2 regions of the Vibrio sp. Of14-4 genome follow, and region 2 is predicted to be linked to the other one. Evidence: predicted binding sites of a transcription regulator. Region 2 holds the regulator's gene; the other holds the start of a gene.

Region 1 (15,258 bases), on a different contig from region 2:
TGGCGCTGCATTGCCACCAGTTGATGTCAGCCAAAATAAACGAGCTGGACAAAGAAGTTGCCCAGCTCGAAGAAGAAATATCACGTAGCGATAAAGTCGTTACTTTAAAATAAACTGATCCATCAGGGCCACCATGCGGCCAATTTCAGGTTTGGTTAGGGTGTCATTGGCACCCAAAGCTAACGCTTTTTCTCGGTTATCATCACTCATTAATGACGAGAACATTACAATCGGCATTTCTTTGTAAACATCCGATTCACGCAATCTCTTCACTAAGTGCATACCATCCATACGCGGCATTTCCACATCACTGACTACCGCGTCGACGAATTCTGTCACAGGGACGTCTTCTTTCTTCGCCGCTTCCGCAAGTTCTAGCAGTTTCTCATGCGCTTCCCCGCCGTCTTTACAAGCAATAATGTTATAACCAGCAGAGCTCAGAGTATCTTGGATAAGGCTACGAATGAAGGCGGAGTCATCCACCACCATGATGGTTTTAGCATTCCGTTTGGTGATCATTTTTTGGTTAAGATCAACACTCTTATCCGCAGTAACATCGTATTTTTCCATACTCAGTTCAGGGTTAATGTCAGCGATGATCTTTTCAAAGTCGAGGATCATGATAAGGTTCTGATCTTTGCGCACTACCGCGACAACGCAGTCCTGCTCACCCGCTTCAAGGAACTGGCTGGGAGACTCAACATCGTTCCAAGAGATCCTGTGGATGCGACTGATGCTGTCGATTAGAAATCCATTGGTCATACGGTTAAAGTCAGTGACAATCACAAACTTCTTGTCAATCTCCTTACTGGTTGGCACACCGAGCCAGCCTGCCAAATCGACCAAAGGAGTGAGTATATCTCGGGATGAAAATACCCCTATCATGTGCGGCTGAGCATTAGGATAATCCGATGTCTCGGGAACTTGAATAACTTCGCGCACTTTGGCCACGTTAATGCCGTAATAACAGGTTTTTTTCGAGCCATCTGGCATCTGTTTTTCCAAATGAAACTCGATGATCTCAAGTTCATTTGTGCCACTTTCTGTAAGAATTGTACTGCTTGAAGTGCTCATAATGGGTTTTACTCATTCTCGGTATCAATTACATGTACGTTGGGTCATCTCAAGCCCACGTAACTACCTTCATTGTGCTACTCCACCATTTACCCCGCAAATAAGTGAAGTAGAAGTAAACTATCTCATCTATCACTATAAATACTAGAATATTCCATCAATATCGTCGCAAGCTCCTGCCTCGCTCACACTATGAAGAGATATTCGTTTCTTCTCAAAGTATAAGCCCCGCTTGAAAAACTTTCACCAGTGACGTAAATCTGCTTTTTAATTAGCAAGTTAAAAACAAAAATATGTGCATGTGCAGCCAAACATCCTTGTCAAAACGAAAACTAGCGCGTCATTTTTTTAACAAACACCACCACAAACAACGCCATGGTAAAGCTGCCAAGAAAGGCTTCAAATGCCGCAATAAACCTTGCAAAGCCGACCGGTGAAATATCTCCGTAACCAAGCGTAGTGAAGGTGACCACACTGAAATATATCGAGTTAAGAAACTCAAACAAATAAAACTGCCAGCCGCTAAGCTCTTCGTATATCGGGTGTGCACTTGTGGTATCGAGGAAAAAGTAGGCTAAGGCACAAACTAAAATCAAAAAGATAGAAAACCCGACCACCCTCATCGGGTCTTCACCATACCCACAAAACAAGTCAACGGTCTTGGATACAACACGCTTAGCACTTAGCCTTGGCATTTGGTAGCGTCTAAATCGCATTTCGCGCTTAAAAAAGTCGCCTGCAATCTCAAATAGCCCCTGTGTTTCACATTGTTTACGTATGTTACGACACACTTCTTCCGCTTCTTGATACAAAGGCCCAACTTTATCGTACTGACGAGCTTTGCGCGCTTCTCTCACTTGCTCTTCTTGCTTTATGAAACGGCCCCAATTGACATTTTCTAGCTTAGCTCTATCTAGGTCAGCGCCCAACAAGTTGCAATTATCTAACCTAGCACAATGAAGGTTTGCTCCGACCATCTTGGTTTTCATCAAAGATGATCCCCGTAAATCGAGACCAAAAAAGTGAGCGTCTGTTAAATCGGCACGATAGAAATCTACATCACGGCACGAATAGCCATCTTTATTGCCTCTGTTAACTAGATTAACGTCTACTAGGTTTGTTCTTGCCAACTGAAACCCGTCTAAAGGTTTACCTTCTGCAGCCCACTTTTCAACCTTGTCTTTTACATCGTCTTTGCTTTTATCGACTTTGGGATCATGCCAGTAGCATAGACCGGACTCCCCACACGGTTGATCGCAGCACCAGCCATCGGGATTTTGATAGCTGCATTGGCCTTGAGTCGATTCCATATACACTGCCCTGTAAGCACCTCAGTAAATGCATCCTTATTGATAATACTAATTGTAGTGGTGAGTTAGGCTCTGGCAAATGATATTTGTCCACTATTCCATAACCACTTGTTGTTTCAACCAACTTTTAAAAAGTTGCGTCTCTGGTGCTTCACAGTGAGTAATAATGAAGTACCCAGCCTTAGCATTAATGGCGGGTAAGGGAGCAACCAGTTTTTGCTGCTTAATTTCATCATTTAACAGGGCTTTGCGAGCAAGAGCAACTCCCACACCAGCCTCTGCAGCCGCCATAGCCATATCGGTTCTATTAAAGAAATGTCCTTGACCCACATCCAGCTCAAGTTGATGCTTTTCGGCCCAATATAACCACTCTTGCTCTTTCAAAGCGCTTTGCCAAGGCATGGCATCGTGGAGCAAGGTGACATTTTCCCACACCAATGGAGTACTCGTGTTCAGCGTATTACATACTTTTCTGAAATAATCTGGACTCATCACAGGAATAAGACATTCTTCCATTAATAGCTCAGCACCATCAAATTTGTAGGGGATTGGTCCATAATCTATCGCAATATCAAAGTCACGGCTGCTACGATTGACCAGCGCTCCTTCGGCAAATATTTGCACCTGTATATTGGGATGAGATCTTTGAAAGTCGTCCAGACGTGGTACTAGCCACTTATACGCAAGGGAAGGTGTCAGTTTAAGCCTTATGGGTTTGCGACTTACCGCTTTATTTGCTTGCTCAATCGCTTCTTCAATGGCAGTTAAATGTGGATTAATTGAGTCTAAAAGTTTACGTCCAAGGTCAGTCAAACGAATACCTCGGGCATGACGTTCAAACACCTTAAAGCCAAGTCGCTCCTCAACCAATTGCAACTGCTGACTCACAGCACCAGTCGTGATGTTTAACTTGCTTGCTGCACTCGATAAGCTTTGATGCTGAGCGAGAATACTCACAAGATGAACACCACTCAATAAAGATGACTTCATATTTAGGTTTTAGTTTTTTTAAAAGATAATGTTAATTCTTCTCGATTGTTAACCAAATGTAAATCGTTCAGAGTAAGATAAAGTTGATAAAAAGGAGAAGATCACGGTGAAAGTCATTGTTCTAGGTAGTGGTGTAATAGGCCTAACCAGCGCGTGGTATTTGCAGCAATCAGGATGTGATGTGACTGTGATAGATAGACAATCTCGCTCAGCGCAGGAAACCAGTTTTGCTAATGCAGGGCAAATCTCTTATGGCTATTCTTCTCCTTGGGCCGCACCAGGAATACCACTTAAGGCATTAAAATGGTTGATGGAAAAGCATGCGCCTTTAAAAATAAAACCCAGCCTTGACCCAGATTTATTCAATTGGTCAACCAAGATGCTATCCCAATGTAACTTAGATCGATATCGCATTAATAAATCGCGCATGCTCAAGATCTCACTACACAGCAAAGAGTGTTTAGAAGAGTTAAACAACAAGTATCAAATAAACTACCAAGGGAGAAGTAAAGGTACCTTGCAACTATTCCGCTCTCAAAAACAGCTCAAGGCAGTAGAAAAGGACACCTCGCTGCTGGACGAAAGTGCTACACGTTATCAATTATTAGACAGTGAAGAATGCCTGAAACAAGAACCAGGACTGACTCACATGCAGGGAAAACTGGCTGGGGGATTATATCTTCCTGACGATCAAACAGGTGACTGTCATTTATTCTGCCAACAGCTTCAGGCTCTGGCTCAAAAAGCGGGGGTGAGTTTTGTATTTGATACAGAAATACATAAGCTAAACCTGAAGAGGCAACAAATCGATAGTATCGAAACCTCCAAAGGCCTATTCACCGCAGACAAATTTGTCGTTGCGCTAGGCAGTTACTCAAAGCATTTTTTAAAACAAGTTGGTATAGATCTTCCCATCTACCCCGTAAAGGGCTACTCGCTCACCTTGCCCATAATAAATGAAGCTCATGCACCTAACTCAACCATTATGGATGAAAGCTACAAAGTGGCGGTCACTCGGTTTAATAACCGCATACGTGTCGCGGGGACGGCTGAACTTGCTGGCTTTGACTCTTCCCTCCCCAATAAGCGACTCTCAACATTAAACCATGTTGTCTCTAACTTGTTTCCTCATGGCACGGATCTCTCAAGAGCTGAGTATTGGTCAGGTTTTCGGCCTATGACACCAGACGGTACTCCCATCATAGGTCGAACTCCAGTAAAAAACCTCTATACAAACACAGGACATGGCACCTTGGGCTGGACAATGGCTTGCGGCTCTGCCGACATACTTACCCAGATCATTACTCAGCCATCGATAAAACAGCACGAACAGCTAAGCTTGCATCGATATACAAATGATATAAATGAATATGCTCACATTTAATCAACAGCTAAGTGTTAATAAAATGTTTTAAAAAGCATAACAACATTTATTACCAATGATTTAAAGCGACTTAGCCACGAAGCATTTGACTGGTTTTAAGATTACATTCTGTTTAAAAACGGCACAAAATCAATAATTAGTCAGTAATAGGCATCCATAAAAGCCACTCAGTTCTTGTAAAGTGCATCCTCCGTACGCCCAATACTCTAATAGCGTACGGTTTAACGTTTGCGTCATATTTTGTGCCTGAGCTCACGCAAACCAACTTTAGAACATAAAAAATTTAACAATAGAGTTACAAAAAGGTTAATATCCAGAGCGCAAACCACCAATCATAATAAAACAGGGAAAATACTTATGCAGTCATTAGTTGATTTTCTGAATGGAATTATCTGGAGCCCCGCATTGATTTATCTGTGCTTGGGAGCAGGGTTGTTCTACTCAATCATGACGCGATTTGTCCAAATTCGCCATTTTAGCGAGATGTGGCGACTACTTCTTTCAGGAAAAAGTTCATCTAAAGGAATTTCATCTTTCCAAGCGCTTGCAGTTTCATTATCGGGAAGAGTCGGTACAGGTAATATCGCAGGTGTTGCCGCAGCCATCGGCTTTGGCGGACCTGGTGCAGTTTTTTGGATGTGGGTTGTTGCGTTTTTTGGCGCTGCTACGGCTTATGCAGAGTCAACCCTAGCTCAAATCTATAAAGAGGAAGATAACGGCGAATTTCGTGGTGGTCCTGCCTACTATATAGAAAAAGCTATGGGTCAAAAATGGTACGCATGGATTTTCGCAATCGCTACTATATTTGCTTGTGGTTTTCTACTACCTGGTGTGCAATCAAACAGTATCGGCAATGCCGTTGAAGGCGCGTTTGGCTCAGGAGGCATGGTAGAAACAGCAATTGGCACCTTTAGTTTTGCGAAGATTTTCACTGGTACCGTCATCTCCGTCATTCTTGCATTCATCATTTTCGGCGGCGTGAAGCGAATTGCTAACTTTACCCAGATCGTTGTTCCTTTCATGGCACTCGCGTACATCATCACAGCGTTTGTGATCATCTTACTCAACATTGAACAAGTCCCTATTGTCTTTGCAATGATCGTTGGTGATGCCTTTACTCCAATGGCTGGTGTAGGTGCTGCCATCGGTTGGGGTGTAAAACGAGGAGTGTATTCTAATGAAGCAGGCCAAGGAACAGGGCCTCATGCAGCTGCTGCAGCAAGTGTTGACCACCCTGCACAGCAAGGCCTAGTACAATCGTTCTCTATTTATATCGACACTCTGCTTGTGTGCTCTGCAACTGCATTTATGATCATCATAACCGGTGCGTATAATGTACATGGCGCTGAAGGCTTCTTGGTACAAAACGTAGCAGCCGACATCGCAGCAAATGGTCCAATGTTCACACAAATGGCGATTGAAAGTGCGCTTCCAGGTATAGGAAAGCCGTTTATTGCTGTGGCTCTGTTCTTCTTCGCCTTCACAACTATTCTTGCTTATTACTACATCGCAGAAACAAATGTGGCCTATATCCGTCGCCACATCAAAGTTAATGGATTGATGTTCATTCTGAAAGTGGCGATGATAGCCGTTGTGTTCTACGGTACAGTAAAGACAGCCAACTTAGCATGGGCAATGGGTGATGTAGGTGTTGGCCTAATGGCATGGCTGAACATCGTCGGTATCTTGATTATTTTCTTTATGGCCAAACCCGCGTTGAAAGCGTTGCATGATTATGAAGAACAACAAAAGCAAGGTGTAACCGAATACACATTCAACCCAGTCAAGCTTGGCATTAAAGGTGCTGATTATTGGGAAGATAAATACCGTCGTAAGACAGGTAAGGAACCTACAGCAGAGGTCGAGTCTAAGCCAGTAGAGCAACCCTCGACCTAACAATATTATTTAAGATAAAAAGCAGTGGTTAAAAAAAGGGGTTAGCAATACGCTAACCCCTTTATATTTTCTACCTTAAAATTTAAGGGCATTGAATTTCATCCCAAAACCAATTTGAGCCAAGAGGGGTGTCCCAAACTCCAGGTCCATTTTTGGCAATAAAACATTTTCCCTGATGAGTCACCTTATCACCATTATTCACTTGGGTAACGCCTTCTTGCCAAGGTATGAATTCATCGGGATTAGGGTTTGTGGGACCATCTGATAACTTCTGCCAAGGCCCACCTAAGTCTGGCCTATCTCCTTTTGTCCACCATTTGGCTTTATAGGTAATTTGCTTGTAGGTGACCTCCTCGCCTGTCATATATTCCTTATTGGCATTCCATTCATTTCCTTTGTTTGGATCGGGGGCGTCGAGCTGGTCAACAATACGAACTTCTGGCCACTGAACATGAGACTGATAGAAGTTAGTCACACACTTTTCATAATCCCCATCGACAAGCGCTGAATACGCAGTTTGAAATCCCACTAAGTCACATTCAAATGAATAACCTTCAGGGCGATCAGGGTAGTATTTCCAATTACCATCCCAATTGGTGTAAAGCACATCCTCTGCTCCATCAAGATTAAGGCTGCCGTAGGGGGTTTGCTGCCAACATGTATCTTTTTCATCTGGGCTAAGAGGGATCTGATAGTGAGACGATAGGCCTCTCCAGTACTTTATTCGATTAACTGGCTGACCTTTGTCTTTATTCTGCGCACCACACTCTATCCCTCCATTAATAATATTGATTGTGGTGCCAAAACCATAACCTATACCCGCATCCAGCTCCCGCTGAGATGGCTGCCAAGTTCCATCAATGACATGCAACATGGCAGGTTTGGGCGCTTGGGGAGTGAGGAAAAACCAGATAGCAGAAGCCAAGTTAAGCCATGAATCTGCGACTAAACCGGGATTGTTAAGTAACACTGTCGCATCACCATCAAACATCACCTCAGAAAAAGCCCCATAGTTAAAGTGATAAGATAGTTGCTTGGCTCCTCGCCCAAAATACCCTTGCCCCACACCACACGGCCATTTTTTATTCTGCCAATTATTCTCGCCGCACCCTGTGGTGTAACCAGTATCACCTTCAGACCACCCCATCTCTCGCACATGAACCAAAGCTTGCTGCCATTCTTCTAATCCAAGTGGGTTATCCGAGGTATTGTCTTTGGCAATATGCCCTCCTGTTTCCTGAGCAAAATGAGCAAATGCCGTGATGATAGACCGCTTACAAATCGCATCTGAGTCCCGATCATCCGTATATTGACCGCAAAATGCAGGAAACTTCCCTATTGCTCGCAAAAAGCGAGTATAGCTGTATTCTGGTGCTGCCATATGAGTGAGAAAATCCCACTCATGGTTAGGAAAGACTCGCTCTGCACGCTTAACGTTACTCGGGTTACTATTTAATCCTGGACTGATAGCTTCAACAATCGAATTAGGTGCTGTCCTGAGCGCTTGAGACCAAACTTGGTACATAGGACTGGACGCTTTGGCTTGCTCTACTTTTTCAATATCAGAACGTTTAATAACGTATCCCGTCGGGTTAAGGGGATCAGGCTGAATATTCATTACAGCCCAACTTGCAGAGGTGGCGAAGGTACATAAGGTTGCAGCTAAATAACTTGCGTTTCTCATCACACTTTTCCTTGTCATTGAGGGCAAGAAAAGATTAGAGAAGGCCAAACAAATATTCATTGCACTAGCATTAAGCAAACCTTAAGTTGCGAGTGGCTTTGGAGTTATAAAGAGCAAAAACAGGCTGAGGCCATAAGAAATGCAATATGGCTTCAAAAACACTCTAGTGCTAATGAGATGAGTAAAATTAGCTCAAAGACAAGAAAGCCAGCATAAAGCTGGCTTTGAAAAACAAACTATTTGATGTTATTCCCACTCAATCGTCGCTGGTGGTTTGCCCGAGATATCGTAAACCACGCGAGAGATCCCATCAATTTCGTTGATAATGCGATTAGAGACTTTACCCAAGAAATCGTATGGCAAGTGGGCCCAATGCGCGGTCATAAAGTCGATAGTTTCTACCGCTCGTAGTGACACAACCCAGTCGTACTTACGGCCATCGCCCATTACACCGACAGAGCGAACAGGTAAAAATACGGTAAAGGCTTGAGAAACCTTATGATACAAATCTGCTGCGTGAAGCTCTTCAATGAAAATAGCATCGGCTCGACGAAGCAAATCGCAGTATTCTTTTTTCACTTCACCCAGTACTCGAACGCCAAGGCCAGGGCCTGGGAAAGGATGACGATAAAGCATGTCATATGGGAGGCCAAGTTCTAAACCTATCTTACGTACTTCATCTTTAAATAGCTCGCGAAGTGGCTCGACAAGCCCCATTTCCATATCGTCGGGTAAACCACCTACATTGTGGTGTGATTTAATTACATGCGCTTTACCTGTCTTAGACGCAGCAGATTCAATCACATCCGGATAGATAGTACCTTGCGCTAACCATTTCGCATTCTTAAGCTTCTTTGATTCCTCATCAAAGACATCAACAAACACATGACCTATAGTCTTGCGCTTATCTTCAGGATCTGCTTTACCCTCAAGTGCGGACAAAAAGCGCTCTTCTGCATCCACTTTTATGATGTTAAGGCCGAACTTATCGCCAAACATGTCCATGACTTGTTGGCCTTCATTCAATCGCAGTAAGCCATTATCAACAAATACACAGGTTAACTTATCGCCGATGGCACGGTGAACAAGCATAGCGACAACAGACGAATCAACGCCACCAGACAAACCAAGAATAACCTCGTCACTGCCTACTTGCTCTTTAATGCGGGCAACGGCATCTTCAATGATCGATTCTGAAGTCCAAAGACGCTCACAACCACAAACGCCAAGCACAAAGTTTTCCAGCATTTGTAGGCCATTTTTGGTGTGGGTTACTTCTGGGTGAAATTGAACACCAAAGTATTTTTTCTCTTCATTGGCCATTGCAGCGTAAGGACAGGTTTCAGTCTCACCTACCTTAACAAAGCCTTCTGGGATTTCGACCACTTTATCGCCATGGCTCATCCAAACATCTTGAGTTGCTTCAAGATCTTTAAAGATTGAGGACTCTTCAGAAACTTCTACAGCAGCATAACCAAATTCACGTTCATCAGATGTAGAAACCTTACCGCCCAACTGCTCGGCCATGGTTTGCATCCCATAACAAACGCCAAGCACAGGCACACCCGAATCAAACACATATTGAGGTGCTCGTGGTGAGTTGTCTTCAGTCACGCTCTCTGGGCCACCAGAAAGAATAATACCATCTGGGTTAAATTCACGAATATCGTCTTCATCAACATCCCAGCTCCACAGCTCACAATAAACGCCTATTTCACGAACGCGGCGAGCAACAAGTTGGGTGTACTGGGAACCGAAGTCCAAGATCAGAATTCGTTGGTCATGGATATTTTTAGTCATTTTGAACAGTCTTATAAGCTTTATATTAAAACTGAGGCGAGCATACTCGCCTCTTAATTGATTCGTTAAGCTAGGGCTAACATTTTAGGTTGTGTTACTTGTGTTTTGGCAACTTGAAGATTTGAAAAGCAATCGTGGTTGCTCTCACCACCACGACTTTCTGATCATTTTTCAAACGGCCAATCAGCGACTATTATCCTAAACGGTAGTTTGGTGCTTCTTTAGTAATTTGCACATCGTGCACGTGGGACTCTTTCATTCCCGCACCAGAGATACGCACGAACTCAGCTTTAGTGCGCATATCTTCAACCGTCGCACTGCCCGTTAAGCCCATGCTTGAACGTAGTCCACCCATTTGTTGGTGAACAATTTCTTTCAAACGACCTTTATAAGCAATTCTGCCTTCGATACCTTCAGGCACAAGCTTATCGGCTGCATTATCCGACTGGAAGTAACGATCCGAAGACCCTTGAGACATAGCACCCAAAGAGCCCATTCCGCGATATGCCTTGTAGGAACGACCGTTGTAGAGAATAACTTCACCAGGTGCTTCTTCTGTGCCCGCAAACATAGAACCGACCATGACACATGACGCGCCAGCCACAATCGCTTTACAGATATCACCAGAAAAACGAATACCACCATCGGCAATCACAGGAATTCCGTATTCATTTGCTACTTCTGCAGCATCAGCAATCGCTGTAACTTGAGGAACGCCTACACCAGTTACAATACGCGTTGTACAAATAGAACCTGGGCCAATGCCTACTTTAACAGCACTAACACCTGCTTCGATAAGCGCCAACGCGCCAGCGCCAGTAGCAACGTTACCACCAATAATATCGAGATCAGGATAAGCCGTTCGAGTTTCTCGAATACGATTAAGTACACCTTCCGAGTGGCCGTGAGACGAGTCAATTAATAAAACATCGACCCCAGCTTCAACCAATGCAGCAACGCGTTCTTCATTACCTGGACCCGCGCCCACAGCGGCACCAACACGCAAACGACCTTGGTCATCTTTACATGCGTTTGGTTTACGTTCTGCTTTGTGGAAATCTTTAGCAGTGATCATCCCAGTAAGTTGGAAATCACGGTTAACAACCAGTACTTTTTCAACGCGCGCTTCGTGCATTTTCTCTTGCACTTCTTCGCGAGTGGCACCTTCTCTTACTGAAGCAAGGCGCTCTTTTGGCGTCATAACCACTTCAACTTTCTTAGATAAATCAGTTACAAACCTAACGTCTCGACCAGTAATGATACCAACCAATTCATTAGTGTCTGTTACCACTGGGAATCCAGCAAAGCCGTGTTTTTCGGTCAGTGCGATAACATCAGCAATGGTTGCGTCAGGATTAACGGTTACCGGGTGAGACACCACGCCAGCTTCAAAGATCTTTACTTGATGAACCATCTGAGCTTGCTGCTCTATGGACATGTTTTTATGAATAAATCCAATACCGCCTTCTTGAGCAAGCGCAATAGCTAAACGCGCCTCAGTGACCGTATCCATGGAGGCCGAGATCATTGGGATATTCAGAGTAATATTTTTGGTCAGCCGAGTGCGAAGATCAGCTGTGTTTGGGAGAACGGTGGAGTGTGCTGGCACTAGCAATACATCGTCGAATGTCAGCGCTTCTTTGGCAATTCTTAGCATTTGCAATATCTCACAATAAAAGGAGTAAAAGGACAATCCAATCTCATCGTTTCGCGTAATGAGTGCAGTATAGTGATAAACCTTTACTACATTTGGATTAGATATTGCGGACGGATTATACGGCTAACGCAATCGATTTACTACATTTTTTTTATTTTTTTTCTTGCATTACCCCCCTTGATATGTATTATATTGCCGCTAATCTCCATACTCACGTCTATGAGACTTCCAGTGTCCTCTATGACTAACCAAAATATTTTCACCGTCTCACGCTTAAATGCTGAAGTTCGTCTTTTGCTCGAAAATGAAATGGGCATAGTCTGGCTAGTGGGCGAAATATCAAACTTCTCTGCCCCAGTTTCCGGCCATTGGTACCTCACTCTTAAAGACTCTCGCGCACAAGTTAAATGTGCAATGTTTCGAGGTAACAATCGGCGCGTGACTTTTAAGCCTCAAAATGGTCAGCAGGTACTTGTTAAAGCGCGCTTATCACTTTATGAGCCTCGCGGCGATTATCAATTAATCATTGAAAGTATGCAGCCTGAAGGCGACGGGCGTCTGCAACAAGAGTTTGAAAAACTGAAACTCAAGTTAGCCGCTGAAGGACTTTTTGCTCAAAGCAGTAAACTAACGCTACCAGAGCATCCTAAACGTGTCGGCATCATTACCTCAAAGACAGGGGCAGCACTGTATGACATTCTTGATGTACTGAAACGCCGTGATCCATCCTTAGAAGTGGTGATTTACCCAACTATGGTTCAAGGTGAAGAAGCATCGATTCAAATAGCTCAAGCTATCGGATGCGCTAACAGCCGCAATGAATGTGACGTATTAATCTTAGGTCGTGGAGGCGGGTCTCTTGAAGACTTGTGGTGCTTTAACAATGAAATCGTCGCCCGCACCATAGCAGCAAGTCAAATTCCAATCATAAGTGCGGTTGGTCACGAAGTAGATGTCACCATCAGTGATTTTGTTGCCGATTTACGCGCACCGACCCCTTCAGCTGCAGCCGAATTGGTTAGCCGTGATAATAGTCATAAATTACAAACACTCAATAACTTGATCAATAAGTTACAAGCAAGGTTTGGTCATTACTTAACTAGGAATAAGCAAGTGATCATTGGGCTGCAGCACAGATTAGAAAGGCAGCATCCAACCTATCAGCTTCAGCAGCAAAGCCAGCGACTTGATGAACTCTCGATGCGCTTAAATAGAGCAATGCAGAGTAATTTAGCAGCACAGAGCCAACATATTGAACGTCAGCAGTATAAACTGCAATTACATACGCCAAGTCACTATATTCATGATCAAAGATCAGCATTGGAAAGGCTCGAACACAAGCTTATCGCCTCAATGGATAAAAACCTTCTCAAAGCTCGTCATCAACTCTCACTCGCGGGCGAAAAGCTCGATACGGTTAGTCCTTTAGCAACACTAAAACGCGGTTACTCTATCAGCCAAACAGAATCTGGCCGAATTATTACAAGTTCAGAGGATGTAAGATCAGGCGATATCCTAGTGACTCGCCTCAATGATGGTGAGATTCGATCGACAGTCTCATAAACATTATGTCTTAACGAATACGAACCGCACTTTAGATTTGGATTTTAGCTCGTTACACTGGTTGCAAAAATAATTACTTGCACCGCAAGCCAAAAGCTTTTCAAGCTGAGATTGGCAGTCTGGGCAATATGCCTGTTTGTCAAACTCCAATTGACACTGCTCACAGTGATATTTCCCCTTCCATTTTAGCTCAACATCACAATCGGGACATTGAATCATAGATACACCTTTACTCTTGTCTAATCACCATTTTCCATCTTAACCTCAAAGATTAATCTACCGAATGATCCATATCACGCAAGGACAGGATCCTTATCCGATCGTAGGCTAAATCCATTTTGATCAGCGATCTGGCCATAAAAGAATATTTATATCACCACACACCGAAAGCATAAGTTACATATCCTGTTTTTGGATTTAAATTGGAACAAAAAACCAAAATTTAATTTTTAAATAGCCACTTTTAGAATATTAAAAAACGATCTAATGATTGCTAAGTGGAAGTTACGTGTGTGAGCATTTCAATATTTTGTTCGTCTACTTGGGTTAAAGACACTTGAATCTGCTTATATTCCTTCAAGTTTCGCACATGTGTTCCTCCACAAGGTATCTCGGCAATACTACTCTCAGCTAGATCGCATTGCCAATAACGAGAGTCTGTCAAAGTGTCACCACAGCATTTCATGCTAATATCAGCCTTAAGAGTTAACCATTGTGCTATTTGGTGGTTCACTGCTACTTCAATATCTTTAAGATTGTCGAGAAGCTCTGCACTATTTAACCCTCTTTTACGCAACGTCTTGCCCAACCGATACGTATCATGGCACTGATCTGGTGTAACAAAACTTGACTGCTGAGCGTAACTATTAAAATCACAGTAGCCATGAGTATCTTTACGTTCTGCCTCTTTACGCCAATACCCTTGCACAGCGAGAGCTTTATTAAGAGCAAGAGAAGCAATATGACCCGCACTGTGTCCGCGGCTGAGCGCTTGCTGATACGCTTTATCCACCTTTAACGACACTGACTGACCTATGGATAAATCTACCTTGTTCTTTTCCAAGCAATGAACCACGACAAAACTCCAGCCATCTTCGTCACGTCGTACAGGTATATCAGTGCCTACAAATAATTCTCCGCTATATGATTCAACCGCTCCAACAAGACAATCAACAACGGGGAATTCTTCTAACCACCCTCTGTCTGCTGGGTGATCAGGCCAAATATGGCTGACTGGATGAAAAGGTGTTGCTTGGGTTACGACGTAGGAATAGTTTTCATCACTTCTTATCATCTGAACCGCTGAGCTCAAACTCCAAGTATCATGGCAAAAGCGAATGACTGTGGGTGTTACTGACATAGGGTCTCCTAAATGAAAAAAGCGCCTCTTGTATTAGGCGCTTCTCACTATTTCTTTCGATTTTTCATCATGCCCACTAGGCGTTTGCGTTTACGCTCTTGGGATAATGTCATCTTATTCGATTTACCCTCGAAAGGGTTTTCACTGCTTTGGAATTGGATGCGAATTGGCGTCCCCATGATCTCGAGTGACTTGCGGTAATAATTCATCAGATAACGTTTGTAAGAATCAGGCAGTTCATTCACTTGGTTACCATGAATCACAACTATCGGTGGGTTGTATCCGCCTGCGTGGGCATACTTAAGTTTTACTCGACGGCCTCGAACTAAAGGCGGCTGATGATCTTCAGTTGCCATCTTCATGATACGCGTCAATACTGAAGTTCCGACACGTGTCGTTGCTGATTTGTAGGCTTCTTGAACTGACTCGAATAAATGCCCAACGCCCGTACCATGAAGTGCAGAAATAAAATGAATACGCGCAAAATCAACAAAACCTAAACGGCGATCAAGCTCTTTTTTCACATGCTCTTTTACATCC
Region 2 (15,258 bases):
ATAAACCTATGTGTCCAAAATTTCACGTTGATCATGTCCCTTGCCGTTTAGTTTCAACTTATACCGGTACTGCCACAGAATGGCATGGAAACGATGGTTTGGACCGCAGCAAATTGGGTGCTGGTAGCTTGGGGAAACCTGATCACTTATCTGGTTTATATAGTGAACAGTCGGCAATAAACAGATTGTCTACTGGAGATGTGGCTTTGTTGAAGGGAAGTGGCTGGGAGGGGAATGAAAGTCGCGGGTTGGTACATCGTTCACCTCAGAACCTTAATCAAGAACCTAGACTCCTACTGACACTAGATATGGTTTAATCAGATAGTGACTATCTTTTAGCAAATTATCTTACAAATGTCTTACTATAGACTATCAACAGACTTCAACTTTTTTGATGTGAGCTTACATAAATCTGGAAAGGTCTAATGTCAAAAAAGAAATACAATGATTAAATTCTTTCATGTTTAAAAATTATTTTTTTTCAAACTGAATTAAATTAATAAAGGTTCATGAACACAGTTTTATTTTTATTGTGTCTATATAATCCTCTGATAGGATTTATTTATGGATATGATAATGGAAGTCAACTCAAGTTTTTCACCCTCTGCTAGTAGTATAGTGAATCGCTCAGAAAAAAGTTCTCATCAGCCGTCTTTTAATATCAAAAAAGTATTTAACTGCTGTTTGCCTGCGCAAGAATTAAACTCAAATGAAGAACACTTAAGCAACTTAGAATATGGTGTGCTTGATAAGCCTAAGGTCGCTCATACCATCCAAGTTTTTACTCATAATAATGCAAACCAAACAATGAGTAGCGATATGTGTGAATCGATTCTTACTAGTACATCAGATATTGTTTTTATATCTACAGAAGAAATGAAGAATCTATCAGGAGTAATGAGAGAGACTATTAATGGCTCTAAGTATGTGATTGTCTATAATAGTGCCCAAAAAATGCTGACAGTCACCAAACCTAAAGAGCTGTTTTCCTTGTTCACCAATCCTGCATCAACCGCTCAGATTACACTGGTTAAAAAAGGGATAGCAGCACCTATTATTATTGATAAGTTAACTTATAGGGACGTGCTTAATAATCCAAATAAAGGTGGAACTATCACTATACAAAGCATTGGTAGCATGAAAGTTGCCATGGTAAATATTCATCTTGACTCAAAAGATCAAGATGAAAGAAAAAAAGAAATAAATGATTTGTTATGCAAAATTAATAACAAACATACTGATATAGATCATATTATTATTGCTGGTGATTTTAATACTCGAAATAGAAAAGTTGATGGGCGAATAGTTAGAGCATTACAAGATAAAGAAAGTTTTAGATCTGAGCTGGGAGTTCCTCCTCAATATGAAATCACCTTGCCAATGATATCCCCACAGGAGAATACATATAAGTGGGAAGCAAGCTTAAATGCTGAGGCCAAGCAAGGCTCCAAAAGACAGAAAAACGGAGAAATGCAAACCGGGTACCTTGATGGCGTTGTTATTCTTACGCAAAAAGATGAGACACTAAAGAGAAGTATAATCGTACCTGAGGGTAACTCGATTGTTGGACCCTCATATGGCAGTGATCATCGTTCAGTTAGTGCGAAGTTCGCAATAGAGAAGATACGTTCGTCCTAAAAGATTGAAGCGAAAACGAATGAAGCGCCTTCAGTGCGCTTTATTCATAGAGGTCAGATTCGTCTCTATTGATCTCGCTACATTTCCAACACAACCCAAATTGCTGTTCATTGAGCTCTCCACATTGGGTGCACTGCCATTTTAAATCTGATGGTGTTTTTTGTTGATACTGTTCGATGATTGACAGCGCTTGCTTATGTTGACTGATATTCAAAAGCCAAACACAGGGGGAGGTACTATCATCGAAAGGAAGTTCTCCTTGTAGCCCTACGATTCCATCTCCTCTGACTTGGCAATGTATTTGCTGTGATTTTAGAAGTTCACAGACTATATGAACTTCTATTACATTAGCGGTTGAGAAAATTTTCAAAACTAACTCTCATTTTGAGTTTGTGTCGCTCCTTTGAATTTTCCCATCACCCATTTAGTGACTACTGGGAATAGCCCAAGTAGAGCAAATGATAGTAATACCGGAGCAGATACGATACCCGATAGGCTTTCTATTTGTGCCAATTGTGTGCCTGCATTGAGATAAACCGCGGTACCCGGCAGCATTCCCAATTGGCTTACCAGGTAAAAACGAGCAGTAGATATTGGTGTTAGCCCCATTAGAAGGTTTATTAGGAAGAAAGGAAATACAGGTATTAGGCGAAGCGAAAATAAATAGAATGCCCCATCTCTAGCCACTCCGTCATTGATTGCTTTTAATTTGTCGCCAAATTTGGTTTGCACCCAATCTCGAAGTAAAAAACGACTGCTGAGAAAGGCGAGAGTCGCACCTATGGTGCTTGCAAATGAGACAAGTAAAAGACTGGCCCAAAAGCCGAATAAAGCCGCACCTAGAAGCGTCACAACGGCAGCGCCTGGAATGGAGAAAGCAGTAATGGCGACATAGGCAAGAAAATAACTTATAGCGGCTAGTGCAAAGTTGTTATTTATAAACTCAGATAGCGAGGCTTGTTGAGCTTTAGCATTTTCTAAAGTGAGATATTGACCAAAGTTAATGCCAAGAAACACAATCAGTCCGACGAGCAGAACTCCTAACACGAGTTTTTTATTCATAGAGGCTTCCTAAATATGAGTAAAGGGATATGAAAATAAGAACAGTTGAAAAGAAGTAAAATTTCAAACAGAAAATAAAAAAGCCAACCTAGCTGGCTGACTTAGTTTCAAAGCATGTTGTGATTAGCTATTAAGAAGACTTTCTAACTCCGCTCTGCGAGTAGTAGGAATAACTGACCAATGTTTGCCTTTTATAGCGCCTTCTAAAGCCCAGAGCAACTCAATTGACACCTCTGCAGGGTGCGTTGCTTGAATCGCCTTAAACGCCTTTACTGACCCTATTTGTTCTAAATTTTCGACGCTATCGATTCCGGCTTTCTTTAACATACGTTCTGTTGCCAGTCGAAGGTTAGGTAAGTCTTTAAGTCGAGTCGGCCTAGCTTTAGCTTGTGTCGTCTTTTCTTTCTTGGCCACTTCTAGAGAGCGATAGGCTAAAGAAAGCGCTCGCTCCTCACAAGTTGCAATGTCATCAGTTAACGCAAAGTATTTTGTAACAACGGGGAACCCACGTTTTTTATATACGTATGGTGTTAAGCCCTCAGTTTTAAATTGATTGGCTAGTTTGTCATCGGCGCGGATGTGTAGCTTATCGTTAACGACTAATGCGAACATTATGTCGTCTGCGAAGATGCCGAATCCGCCGAACATTGAGCGCGATTTTATCTGACCAAGCTGATCAAAAAGTCGCATCGATTCTTTAAGTATTGGTTTATCCATGCTGTTTTATCTCGGTGTATATTTTATTATACGCCACCAAAGCCAGGTCCGAGAGATTAGCAAAATAATGCAGGTAAAATGTTGATAAAGAAGTCATACATTTTTTAGAACAGACACATGTGGCTACCGAAACATCAAATCACTAGTCCATGTATTGTTTTAAACGGTATGATAGTTTGCATTTTTGCCCATCGGCAACTCCGCTACCTTTCAGTTCCCTGAGTCAGGCCGGAAGCTTTGCGTCCCACTCTTTCGAGTTGGTTTGCCCTGTTCGTGGCATTAGTCGAACAATTTAAGAATAAATAAGATTTGAGGTAAGTATCACAACGTGATTGAATAAGTGTGATATCGATCCAAATATTTTGTGTCAAAATGATAGAGTCGGCTAATAGTTTAACTTATCAGCCGGTTCGTATTCATTCACTTAGATTGTAAACCGTATCACGAATCACAATCTCTGGATGCATTTCGAAAACACGCTTTTCATGCTCTTTATCTTTGATACGTTCCAAAAGAATTTCAAACGCATTTTTGCCTACGCGACGTTTAGGTTGGTGCACAGTAGTAAGTGGTGGAGAGAAGTATTCAGCGAGCTCTATATTGTCATAGCCGATAACTGAAATCTGTTCAGGTATTTTAATTCCTTTTTGCTGCAGTCTGCTCATTAGACCAAGAGCCATAGTATCATTGAAACAAAAGACAGCCGTTGGTTTGTTATCCATTGCGACAATTTTATCTGCGGCGAGCACGGCAGTATCGCATTCGAAGTTGCCTTCGAGAATCCAGTCCTCGTTAATTTTTAAGTTAGCTTCACTCATTGCTCGGCGAAACCCTTGTATACGTTCTTGGCACGCTGCTTTCTCAAAGTGCCCACTAAGACATGCGATATCTTTATGACCGTGTTCAATTAGGAATTTTGTTGCTAGATAGCCGCCTTCTTCGGAGTTATCGATTATTTTATCGGCTTGAGAGCTTTCTGGACCCCAGTCCATGATGACTTTAGGGATATCCTTTTGGCGGTCAAGCATTTCACTGAGTTCTTCGGTTAGGTCGGAACACATTACTAGAATACCATCAACACGTTTTTCGGCGAGCATACGTATATAATCACGTTGCTTCTCATATATTCCACCAGTGTTACACAGTATGAGAGTATAGCCTTGGCGGTAACAATAGCTCTCTACACCATCGATGACTTCAGAAAAGAAAAGATTAGTAGATTGAGTGACAAGCATGCCAATAGTACGGGTACTGTTACACTTTAGGCTTCTCGCTACAGCGCTTGGAGCATAGTTTAATTCAGTCACTGCCTCCATCACTTTTTCTTGAGTTGCTTCTGCAACAAAGCGAGTTTTATTTATTACATGAGAAACAGTTGTTGTCGACACGCCGGCTAAGCGTGCTACGTCTTTGATAGTGGCCATAAGGTTCTGTCCTGTCGATGACTGCCGTGAACTTGCATCAAAAATTTGTGTAAGTGGGCAGTAAGTATCAGAAACACAAAAACCGCCCTATTTAGCGGTTTATCTCTAGTTCTGTCAGTTTTTATCGTTTTCGTTCTCGATTTTATATCGCAAAGGCTTTAAGGGCAAACAAAAACCTAAATTCTAGTAGGCTTTCCATCACATATTTGTGTCTAATTACTCACCTTTTAGAAATGAGTAATCCTGTTTGATAAACGCAAGAGTGACTTCTGTCACTGATGCATAAAAGCCGAAATTATCCAGTTTCTGACACTTATCTACAAACGAGGGGATCCAAGAGAGAAGACGGGCTTCAATAAATTGTGCTTGTTCCTGCATCGAAGTTTCCATCTCCTTCGGTTGCATTAGCTTGTTGGAGCAAATGATTAGGTGGCCGAGAAAGTCTAATTCTACAGCAATGTGATCAGCCGGCTCATTAAGGCTTTTATTCACCTCTATTTGATACTGGTACATTAAGTTTTCCATTTCTGTGGCAGGTATATCATTGAGCAGTCCTGAATCGCCAATATAGATAGATGCGTAGGGTAGGGCAGAATCTTTATCGGATTTAAGAAACAGATTACAAAAGTCAGCCGCTAGTTCGAGTTGGGCATTGTTCCTGCTGAGCACACGATTAAGCGCATCTATTAGTTTGTTTATATATGGCCTTAAATGCTCATTCTGCCCAAGCGCTGTTAGGAAGGCGCGAACTTGGGGGGAATGGTACTCTTCAAGTACCTCAGCAGAAAGTTCTCTGGCGAATAAACTTGATAACCACCAATAGATTTCGGCGCGCTTCTCATTTAAGGATTTGATGTCGTCCATTAGATAATACTCTCCACAGTTATGTAAGCTATCTGGGATAAAACTTGTGTTATCCATAAAATATCAGTTCGGTGTCGTTTAGGTTGTTTCAAATCAAAAAAAGAGTGCGTATGCACTTATAACCGACACAAATACTAGAATTATGACAGCTTATGAATAGAATACGAGTCAATAGGTTAGGTGTATGCAGTGGTGTAAATGGGTTATCACGTATTAATTGTCGAAGATGACGCAGTGACTCGTAGTAAATTAGTTGGCTATTTTCAGCATGAAGGTTATCGAGTATTTGAAGCTGAAAATGGTGAAGAGATGCGCGAATTAATAAAAAGCAGCAGTATTGACTTAGTGCTACTGGATATTAATCTGCCAGGTGAAGATGGACTTTTGCTGACTCGTGAACTTAGAAGCCAGTCAGATATAGGGATCATCTTAGTGACTGGGCGTACTGAAAACATAGATAAGATCGTTGGCCTGGAAATGGGAGCTGATGACTATGTGACCAAACCCTTTGAATTGAGAGAGTTAGTGGTTCGAGTCAAAAATTTACTCTGGCGCATAGGCTCTGCTCGCCAAGCTAAACCGGCTGCAAGTGCTAATAAGTTAGTTCGTTTTGCGCACTGGACATTCGATATACCAAGGCGCTCTTTAACAAAAGAAGGTAAGCCTGTGAAACTGACTAAGGCAGAGTATGAGTTGTTGGTGGCGCTATCTTCTTATCCCAATCAGGTACTAAGTCGTGAGAAAATTCTTAATATGATCAGCCACAGGGTTGCAGCACCTAATGACCGCACGATAGATGTTCTCATTAGACGGATGAGAGCCAAAATGGAATGTGATCCCAAAAACCCTCAGCTATTTGTTACAGTGCATGGCGAAGGCTATATGTTCGCGGGAGACTAAAATAAAGAGTATACCGAGATATGCTCGGTATACAAAGAATGTTAGGCGTCGCCATCAGATACAGGGTTATCAGAGGCTATTCCTGCCTTGTGGTCATTGTTTGAAGCCCAGTCGCGCAGAGTTTGCCATATCAATCCGAGCGTTTCATGCCAGTAAATTTCAGTTTGTTCGAGGTAAACTGCTTTGGGCGAATATTTGGCCCAGGCTTGTTCTACATTGCGTTGAGCGAGATAGTTAGTTGGTGCTGGATAGGGCTTTAATCCTGCAGAGTAAAACTCATTTAGCGCTCTTCTCATATGACTCGCTGATGTCACAATAACGAGCTTTTTCCGTTTTACAAATGCTGCGGCTTGCCGAGCCTCTTCCCACGTATCTCTCGCTGTTTCCAACAAAATAATATCGGATTTGGCAACGCCTAAGGCTAGCGCTACTTTTGCCATCATCCTAGCGTTGCTGACATCAGATCCCCCAGCATACCCAGATAAAATCAATTTTGAACCGGGATACATTCTCATCACTCTTATCCCTTCGGAAAGTCGCATTAGGCCGGTTCGGCTGAGTTCGGAAGTCGGGGGAATCTTATCGTCTACCACATGCCCACTACCAAGAACCATAACGTAATCTATGGTGTCATCTACTGGAAAGAATGCGGTATATTGACGTTCTAGGGGGAGAAGAAGCCTTGATGCAATAGGCTGAAAAGAGATCAGAAAAATACCGACAAAGGAAAAGAGAACGACAAAACACCCAGTTTTTTGCTTTCGAGTAAACATAATGAGTGTCAGGCCGACAATCCCGATCATCAGCATGAGTGGTAAAGGCATTAACAGTGATGACACCACTTTTTTAAGCTCAAACATACTTAAATAGTCCGAAAAAACACCAATTGGTTTCAATTTAAGAGAATCTTTCTTTATATCTGCTTTCTATGTGACAAAATAGCAGAATGACACGACATAATAACTTAACCTACCGTGACTGAAGATCGCAATTTCGACGACATCGCGCACAAGTTTGCAAAAAATATCTACGGGTCCGATAAAGGTGAAATACGCCAAGTGATTGTTTGGGAAGAACTTGAACAATTACTTTCCGCCATTAATGGTAGCAGGAAAAGTCTCTCTGTGCTCGATGCTGGTGGAGGATTAGCGCAAATTTCTCAAAAGCTAGCTAAACTCGGACATCGAATTACTTTGTGTGATATATCTTCGGAAATGTTGCAATTAGCTCGTCAAGAGATTGAAAAAAACGGATTGCTTAAGCAGTATCGTTTGGTTCATTCACCCGTGCAGAGCATAGGAAAGCATCTCCAAGAATCTGTTGATGTATTGATGTTCCATGCTGTGATGGAATGGTTGGTCGATCCAAAATCAGCGCTGCAATACTTGCTGAATAGAGTAAAACCTGGTGGAGCTGCATCCATCATGTTCTATAACCATCACGGGTTGGTTTATAAGAATGTTGTGTGCGGCAATATCCCACATATATTGGACGGTATGCCGCATCGAAAGAGGTTTAAATTGCAGCCACAGAGAGGACTCAAACCAGAGGAAGTGTATCAATGGATAGAGACGTCTGGTTTTGAGATTTGTGGTAAAGCGGGTATCCGATGTTTTAGTGATTATATTGGAAACAGGGAATACATGGGTGATTTCCAACCACAAGACGTAGTGGCGCTTGAAAGAAAGTTATGTCGTCAGGAACCTTATCTATCAATGGGTCGCTACATACACGTATGGGCAAAAAAGAACAGGAATGATAATGGGTGAGATACTTGCCAATACTGCTGCTGAACAGCCAATTGATGAACTTGTCGGGTGGGTAAAGCAGCACGACTTTTCATTAAACTTGACGACCGAGCGTTTGGCTTTCCTGATTGCAATCGCTGTGTTGAGTAATGAAAAATTTGACGAAGAGTTGGGTGAAGGCGAATTGCATGATGCTTTTGCCATTGTCACTCGTTTGTTTGAATCCACAGGTGAAGCGACCGCATTTAGAGCCAACAATGCGATTAATGACATGGTAAAGCAGAGGTTAATAAGTCGTTTTACTAGTGAAATTAACGATGGTGCCAGTATTTATCGACTCTCACCATTGGCGGTTGGAGTGACTGACTACTATCTTCGTCATCGAGAGTTTTCTAAGTTGCGTCTTTCAATCCAGCTATCCATGGTTGCTGATGAAATGTCAAAAGCGATTGAAGCAGCACAGAAAGGTGGAACGCCCGCTCATTGGAAGAAGAATGTCTTTGGTGTCTTAAAATACTCTGTCGGTGAAATTTTTGATCAAATTGATCTCAACCAACGAGTGATGGATGAGCAGCAGCAGGCAGTCAAAATTCAAATTGCTGAGCTGCTTAACAAAGATTGGCGCGAAGCCATCAATAATTGCGAAGCTTTACTTTCTGAAACATCAAATACTCTGCGTGAGCTCCAAGACACCCTGCAAGCGGCCAGTGATGAATTGCAAACTCAGATCTTAGACATTCAAGAGATTGTTTATGGGCAAGAATCGTTGCAGTTTATCGAAGAGGCGTTATTTGGATTACAAATGAAACTGGACCGGATAACCAGTTGGGGGCAACAGGCGATTGATTTATGGATCGGCTACGACAGACACGTGCACAAGTTTATCAGGACTGCGATTGATATGGATAAAAATCGTGCTTTCAGCACGCGTTTGCGTCAGTCAGTCAAAGACTATGATGAATCTCCTTGGTTTCTTACTTACGCCGATGCAGAAAGGTTGGTTGATCTTAGGGACGAAGCCCTAGTGTTGAGAGATGATGAAGTTACAGGTCAAGTGCCTTTGGAAGTGGAATATGAAGAATATCAAAAAGTAAATAATGATCTGTCTGAACGCATAAGTAGCATGCTAAAAGTCCACAAAGAGCAAGGTACACCAATCCACTTGGGTGTCGTATTGAAAGATTATTTAGCCCAACACCCCAGAACCCACCATTTTGATTTAGCACGTATTGTCATTGATCAAGCAGTACGCCTCGGCTATTCCGAGTCCGATTATCAGGCGATCCAGCCTGATTGGCATGTGATCAACCAATACGGTGCAAAGGTACAAGCAAATGTCATCGACAGATACTAATGACTACATGCCAGAGAAACTGGCCAAAGCGATTTCAAATCCCTTATTTCCAATGTTAGATAGCTTATTGCGCTCTGGCAGACACATATCAACCGATGACCTCGACAATCACGCCTTGTTGTCTGATTTTGAAGTTGAATTATCTTCGTTCTACCAGCGTTACAACACTGAGCTTATCAAAGCACCTGAAGGTTTTTTCTATCTTCGTCCTCGCTCTACTTCTCTTATCAATAGAAGCGTCTTGTCTGAGTTAGACATGTTGGTTGGTAAGGTGTTGTGTTTCTTATACCTAAGCCCTGAGCGATTGGCCCATGAGGGTATTTTTACTAACCAAGAGCTTTATGAAGAGCTATTAGCCCTATCTGATGAGAAAAAACTCATGAAGCTAGTGACTAACAGAGCGACAGGCTCAGACTTAGATAAAGAGAAGCTGTTTGACAAGGTACGAACGTCTCTTCGTCGCCTAAGACGCCTTGGCATGATCATCAATATCGGTGAAACGGGAAAATTTAGTATTAGCGAATCTGTTTTTCGCTTTGGCGCTGATGTCCGTGTCGGTGATGATATTCGCGAAGCGCAACTGCGTTTGATTCGAGATGGTGAAGCTGTGGTCCATACCAAAGAACCAAGTCAAGTGAGTTTATTGACAGAAAAAAATGAAGAGTCTTATCAGTCAGATAATGTAGAAGAAGGTGACGCATGATTGAAAGAGGTAAATATCAATCTCTGACCATGGTCAATTGGAACGGCTTTTTTGCCAGAACATTTGATATCGACGGTTTGGTAACCACACTGTCAGGTGGCAATGGGGCGGGCAAATCAACCACAATGGCTGCTTTTATTACCGCGCTCATTCCGGATCAAACCTTACTGCATTTTCGCAACACAACAGAAGCAGGCAGTAGTCAATCTTCTCGAGATAAGGGGCTGTATGGCAAATTGCAGCCTGGCGCCTGCTACGCTGCTTTGGATGTGGTCAACTCACGTAATCAACGTTTGCTTTTTGCCGTTAAGTTGCAGCAAGTAGCTGGCCGAGATAAGAAAGTTGATATCAAACCCTTTGTAATTCAAGGGTTGCCAAGTCACGTCAAGCCAACCGATATCTTGATTGAAAGTGTTTCCGATACCCAAGCTCGGGTGCGTCAAATTAATGAGATCAAGCAATGTATCGCTGACTATGAGGGGGTGCAGCTTAAAGTATTTAACTCGATTGTTGATTATCACGCTCAGATGTTCGAGTTTGGCGTTATCCCCAAAAAATTGCGTAACTCGGGCGATCGTTCGAAATTTTATCGACTGATTGAAGCGTCACTCTATGGTGGTATTTCTAGCGCAATTACACGCTCGCTACGTGACTACTTGTTACCTCAAAATTGCGGGGTTAAGAAAGCCTTCCAAGATATGGAGTCGGCACTGCGAGAAAATCGCATGACACTTGAGGCTATCAAAACAACGCAAGCTGACCGCGATTTGTTTAAACACCTTATCACAGAATCAACGAACTATGTTGCGGCTGACTACATGCGCCATGCTAATGAACGTCGCAGCAAATTAGAGCAAACTCTCTCATTTCGTTCCGAGCTGTTCGGCTCTCGAGAAACTTTGGTTGAGCAAAACAATTTACTTAACCGAGTTCAACAAGAACTTGAGCTTTTAATTGAGACGGAATCTGGCTTAGAGCAAGATTATCAGGCGGCTTCTGATCATCTGCAATTGGTACAAAATGCCCTTCGTCAGCAAGAAAAAATTGAACGCTATCAAGAGGATTTGCTAGAGCTAAGTGAGCGCCTTGAAGAACAGATGATAGTGGTGGAAGAGGCTCAAGAACGTGTACTCATCATCGAAGAGCAGGCTTCCATTGCTGAAGAAGAAGTGGATAGCTTAAAAACTCAGCTCGCCGATTACCAACAAGCACTAGATGTTCAGCAAACGCGAGCGCTTCAATATCAGCAAGCGGTTCAAGCGTTAGAAAAAGCTAAGTTATTACTTGGGGATGATGAACTTACCGCCGACAGCGCTCAAGCCGTTGTCTCTCACCTCAAAGCTCAAGAATCTGAGAGCACCTCCTCTTTACTTGCTGTCAAACACAAGCTCGATATGTCATCGGCTGCGGTTGAACAATTTGAATTAGCTTTGCAACTGGTTAGAAAAATTTTGGGTGCTGGCGTAGAACGTAAGGAGGCTTCTACGCTTTCTAAGCAGCTCATCAATCAAGCTAGAGACGCCGAGCAAATCATTGGTAACGAAAAGCAGTGGTACGCGCAGCATCGAGACTTGGAACGTCGTCTCAGTCAGCAACAACAGGCTAAGGAAGCGCTTGATACCTATCATAAACAGTACCATATTCAATTGACGGACGAATCCACACTCGAACAAGAGCGTGAGGCAAAGTTGGCGCAAGTCGAGTCTCTGGAGCTTGAGTTGGAAACGCTGCGTGAGAGCCGAACTGACAAACGTCGTAGTGAGCAAGATCTGTCGGCTGAGATCAACCGTTTAGAAGAGATTGCTCCTCCTTGGATCGCAGCTCATGATGCTTTAGAAAATCTTAAAGAGCAAAGTGGCGCGGACTTATACGATAAGCAAGCGGTTATGTCGCATATGCAAATCGTTTTGGAGCAAGAAAAGCGGCAGACATTAGAGAAAGAAAAACTAGCTGAGCGTCGAGTTCAACTGGACAATGAAATTGAAAGGCTTGCATCGCCAGGTGGCTCAAATGATCCGCGTTTGAAAGGGCTAGCGGACACACTAGGCGGTGTATTGTTATCAGAAATCTATGATGATATTACCATTGATGATGCGCCTTATTTTAGTGCCATGTATGGTCCTTCGCGACATGCGATTGTTGTTTCAGATCTGACTGATATTGAAACAAAACTTATTGAGCTTGATGACTGCCCTGAAGACCTTTATATCATTGAAGGTGACATTGATGCCTTTGATGATAGTTCGTTTGATGCAGAGGAGTTACAAGGCGCAGTTTGTGTTCGTATGAACGATCGACAAATGCGCTATTCGCGTCTGCCGGAGATTCCGTTGTTTGGCCGAGCAGCCCGAGAGCAGCGCTTGGAAATACTGCGTGATGAACGAGAGGACGTCGTTGAGCAACATGCTAAAGCCGCATTCGATTCACAGAAATTGCAGCGCCTATATCAAACGTTTAACCAATTTGTCGCGCAGCATATTCAGGTAGCCTTTGAATCTGATCCAGAACAAGCTTTGGCTGCAGTTCGCGATAAGCGCAATCAAATTGTACGAGATTTGACAGACTTAGATGCGAGGGTTCAACAAAATAGCGCCCAGCTAGTCTCGAGCAAACAAGCGCTCACTTTGCTTGATAAGTTGGCACCTGTCATGGTGTTAATTGAAGATGAGTCATTGGCATTACGTTTTGAAGATCTTGAAGAAAAAATGGCTCAATTGGCCGACGCCAAGAGCTTTTTAGCCAGTCATGCCAAGTCGATCGACCAACTGAAAAAAGTCGCTTCTGCTCTTGAGGTCGATCCGGAAGAATTTGATGCTCTTGAAGCTGAGTACCGAGCGCAAGATTCTCAATTACAGGAGCTTAAAAAGCGTATTTTCGCCGTATCTGATCTTGTTGAGCGTCGTCATCATTTTTCATATTCAGACTCGCTTGAGTTGCTCGATAAAAGTAGTGAATTGAGCGAACAACTTAAAACTAAGCTTGTTCAAGCAGAGCGGCAACGCACGCGTGCTCGTGATGAGTTAAAGCAGTCACAGGGTCAAATGAACCAATACCATCAGGTGCTGGCATCATTAAAGAGTTCTCATCAAGCGAAACAAGAAACAGTACAAGAGTTTAAGCAAGAGCTTCAAGAGTTTGGTGTTCACGCTGACGAAGGTGCTAAAGATCGGGCGATTCGTCGCCGTGACGAGTTGCAAGAACGTATGCACACCTCACGCAGCCGAAAAAGTGAACTGGAAAAAACGATCACATCGACTGAATTAGAAATGAAAGGGCTAGCAAAACGTCTTAAGAAAGTTCAAAAGGACTATGTTGAGTTTCGAACCTTCGTTGTGGCAGCCAAGGCTGGTTGGTGCTCCGTATTACGCTTAGCTCGTGAAAATGACGTAGAACGTCGATTACATAAACGTGAACTGGCCTATTTGTCGGCAGATGAGCTTCGCTCTATGTCGGATAAATCGCTTGGTGCTTTGCGTCTTGCTGTTGCCGATAATGATGACTTACGCGATGCCCTTCGTCTTTCAGAAGATAATGCCCGTCCAGAGCGTAAAGTGCTTTTTTACATCGCTGTTTATCAACATTTGCGAGAGCGAATTCGCCAAGACATTATTCGTACAGACGATCCAGTTGAAGCGATTGAAGAGATGGAAGTTGAATTAGCTAGGTTAACCGAAGAGCTAACTCAGCGTGAAAACCGCTTGGCGATTAGCTCTGAATCGGTCGCCAGTATTATTAAGAAAACCATTCAGCGGGAGCAAAACCGTATTCGTATGCTCAACCAAGGGCTATCGAACATCGCGTTTGGACAAGTCAAAGGTGTGCGCCTGAACGTCAAAATTCGTGAGAGTCATGAAGTTTTACTCAACGGGTTAGCGTTGCAACAAGAGCAACACAAGGATTTGTTTGAAACGACTCGACATACATTTTCTGAGGCAATGGCAAAGTTATTCCAGCGTGTTAACCCTCACATTGATATGGGACAACGTAGCCCGCAAGTATTAGGTGAGGAACTGCTAGATTACCGCAATTATCTAGAATTGAGTGTTGAAGTTTGCCGTGGTTCTGATGGTTGGTTACAAGCTGAGTCGGGTGCTCTTTCTACTGGTGAAGCAATAGGTACGGGTCAATCTATCTTGCTTATGGTTGTTCAAAGTTGGGAAGAAGAATCGAGACGTTTGCGAAGCAAAGATATTGTTCCATGTCGTTTACTATTCTTGGATGAAGCAGCGCGTTTGGACGCTAAATCTATCTCCACGTTATTTGAACTGTGTGATCGCTTGGATATGCAGCTGCTTATTGCTGCCCCAGAAAATATCAGCCCAGAAAAGGGTACAACCTATAAATTGGTTCGTAAGGTGTTTAAAGATCACGAGCATGTTCATGTCGTTGGTTTACGAGGTTTCGCTCAACCTGAACAGGGGGAAGAAACTGAAGAAGCGCTCATTGAGTAACGGTTATACCCGAGTCAAAAAAAGCTGCTCAGTAGAGCAGCTTTTTTTCGTTTATAAACTTAGCTAGAACTGTGCGGATGAACCAAATTGTTTCGCTGCGTAGGCAACTCTCTCGCTTGAATCTGGGTAGACTCTCGGTGCTCCCAAGTTTTCTATATGATGTAAGCGAGGCAGCAGACCGGCACCATTTGCAATTTGAATCGCGAGCCCAGGCCGAGCATTGAGTTCCAGAACCATGGGACCTTCTTCTTTATCAAGTACCATGTCTGTCCCCATATAACCAAGCCCCGTCATTTCCCAAGCACTGGATGCAAGGGTTAATAAACGCTCCCAATGTGGTACTTGTAACGTCGAAAGATCTTTGTTTGTATCCGGGTGGTGAGTGATAGGGTGATCG

The links. Region 2 encodes PurR, which represses purine synthesis genes. Its sites were predicted from a motif close to TNANGNAAACGTTTNCNTNA; they were not measured.
Region 1: a site for PurR is predicted at 11,920-11,939, ahead of guaB (IMP dehydrogenase). Genes of this name have one in related genera too.

Annotation. Positions count from the first base shown of each region.
Region 1 is NZ_JAKRGI010000009.1:79,336-94,593, reverse strand. It holds gene MHN79_RS10725 (1-acylglycerol-3-phosphate O-acyltransferase) at 1-113, shown strand, start outside; gene MHN79_RS10720 (chemotaxis protein) at 100-1,074, opposite strand; gene MHN79_RS10715 (ion channel) at 1,407-2,384, opposite strand; gene MHN79_RS10710 (LysR substrate-binding domain-containing protein) at 2,478-3,374, opposite strand; gene MHN79_RS10705 (D-amino acid dehydrogenase) at 3,481-4,758, shown strand; gene MHN79_RS10700 (alanine/glycine:cation symporter family protein) at 5,116-6,654, shown strand; gene MHN79_RS10695 (chitinase) at 6,737-8,338, opposite strand; gene guaA (glutamine-hydrolyzing GMP synthase) at 8,585-10,138, opposite strand; gene guaB (IMP dehydrogenase) at 10,332-11,795, opposite strand; gene xseA (exodeoxyribonuclease VII large subunit) at 12,027-13,358, shown strand; gene MHN79_RS10675 (zinc ribbon domain-containing protein) at 13,362-13,577, opposite strand; gene MHN79_RS10670 (alanyl-tRNA editing protein) at 13,852-14,718, opposite strand; gene der (ribosome biogenesis GTPase Der) at 14,766-15,258, opposite strand, start outside.
Region 2 is NZ_JAKRGI010000001.1:111,887-127,144, forward strand. It holds gene MHN79_RS00500 (DUF1826 domain-containing protein) at 1-317, shown strand, start outside; gene MHN79_RS00505 (hypothetical protein) at 565-1,638, shown strand; gene MHN79_RS00510 (DUF2007 domain-containing protein) at 1,679-2,008, opposite strand; gene MHN79_RS00515 (TVP38/TMEM64 family protein) at 2,011-2,700, opposite strand; gene MHN79_RS00520 (TfoX/Sxy family DNA transformation protein) at 2,824-3,417, opposite strand; cyclic di-GMP riboswitch class I at 3,608-3,694, opposite strand; gene purR (HTH-type transcriptional repressor PurR) at 3,834-4,841, opposite strand; gene torD (molecular chaperone TorD) at 5,058-5,705, opposite strand; gene torR (two-component system response regulator TorR) at 5,904-6,605, shown strand; gene elyC (envelope biogenesis factor ElyC) at 6,647-7,465, opposite strand; gene cmoM (tRNA uridine 5-oxyacetic acid(34) methyltransferase CmoM) at 7,580-8,374, shown strand; gene mukF (chromosome partition protein MukF) at 8,367-9,707, shown strand; gene mukE (chromosome partition protein MukE) at 9,688-10,410, shown strand; gene mukB (chromosome partition protein MukB) at 10,407-14,861, shown strand; gene MHN79_RS00565 (alpha-L-glutamate ligase-like protein) at 14,925-15,258, opposite strand, start outside.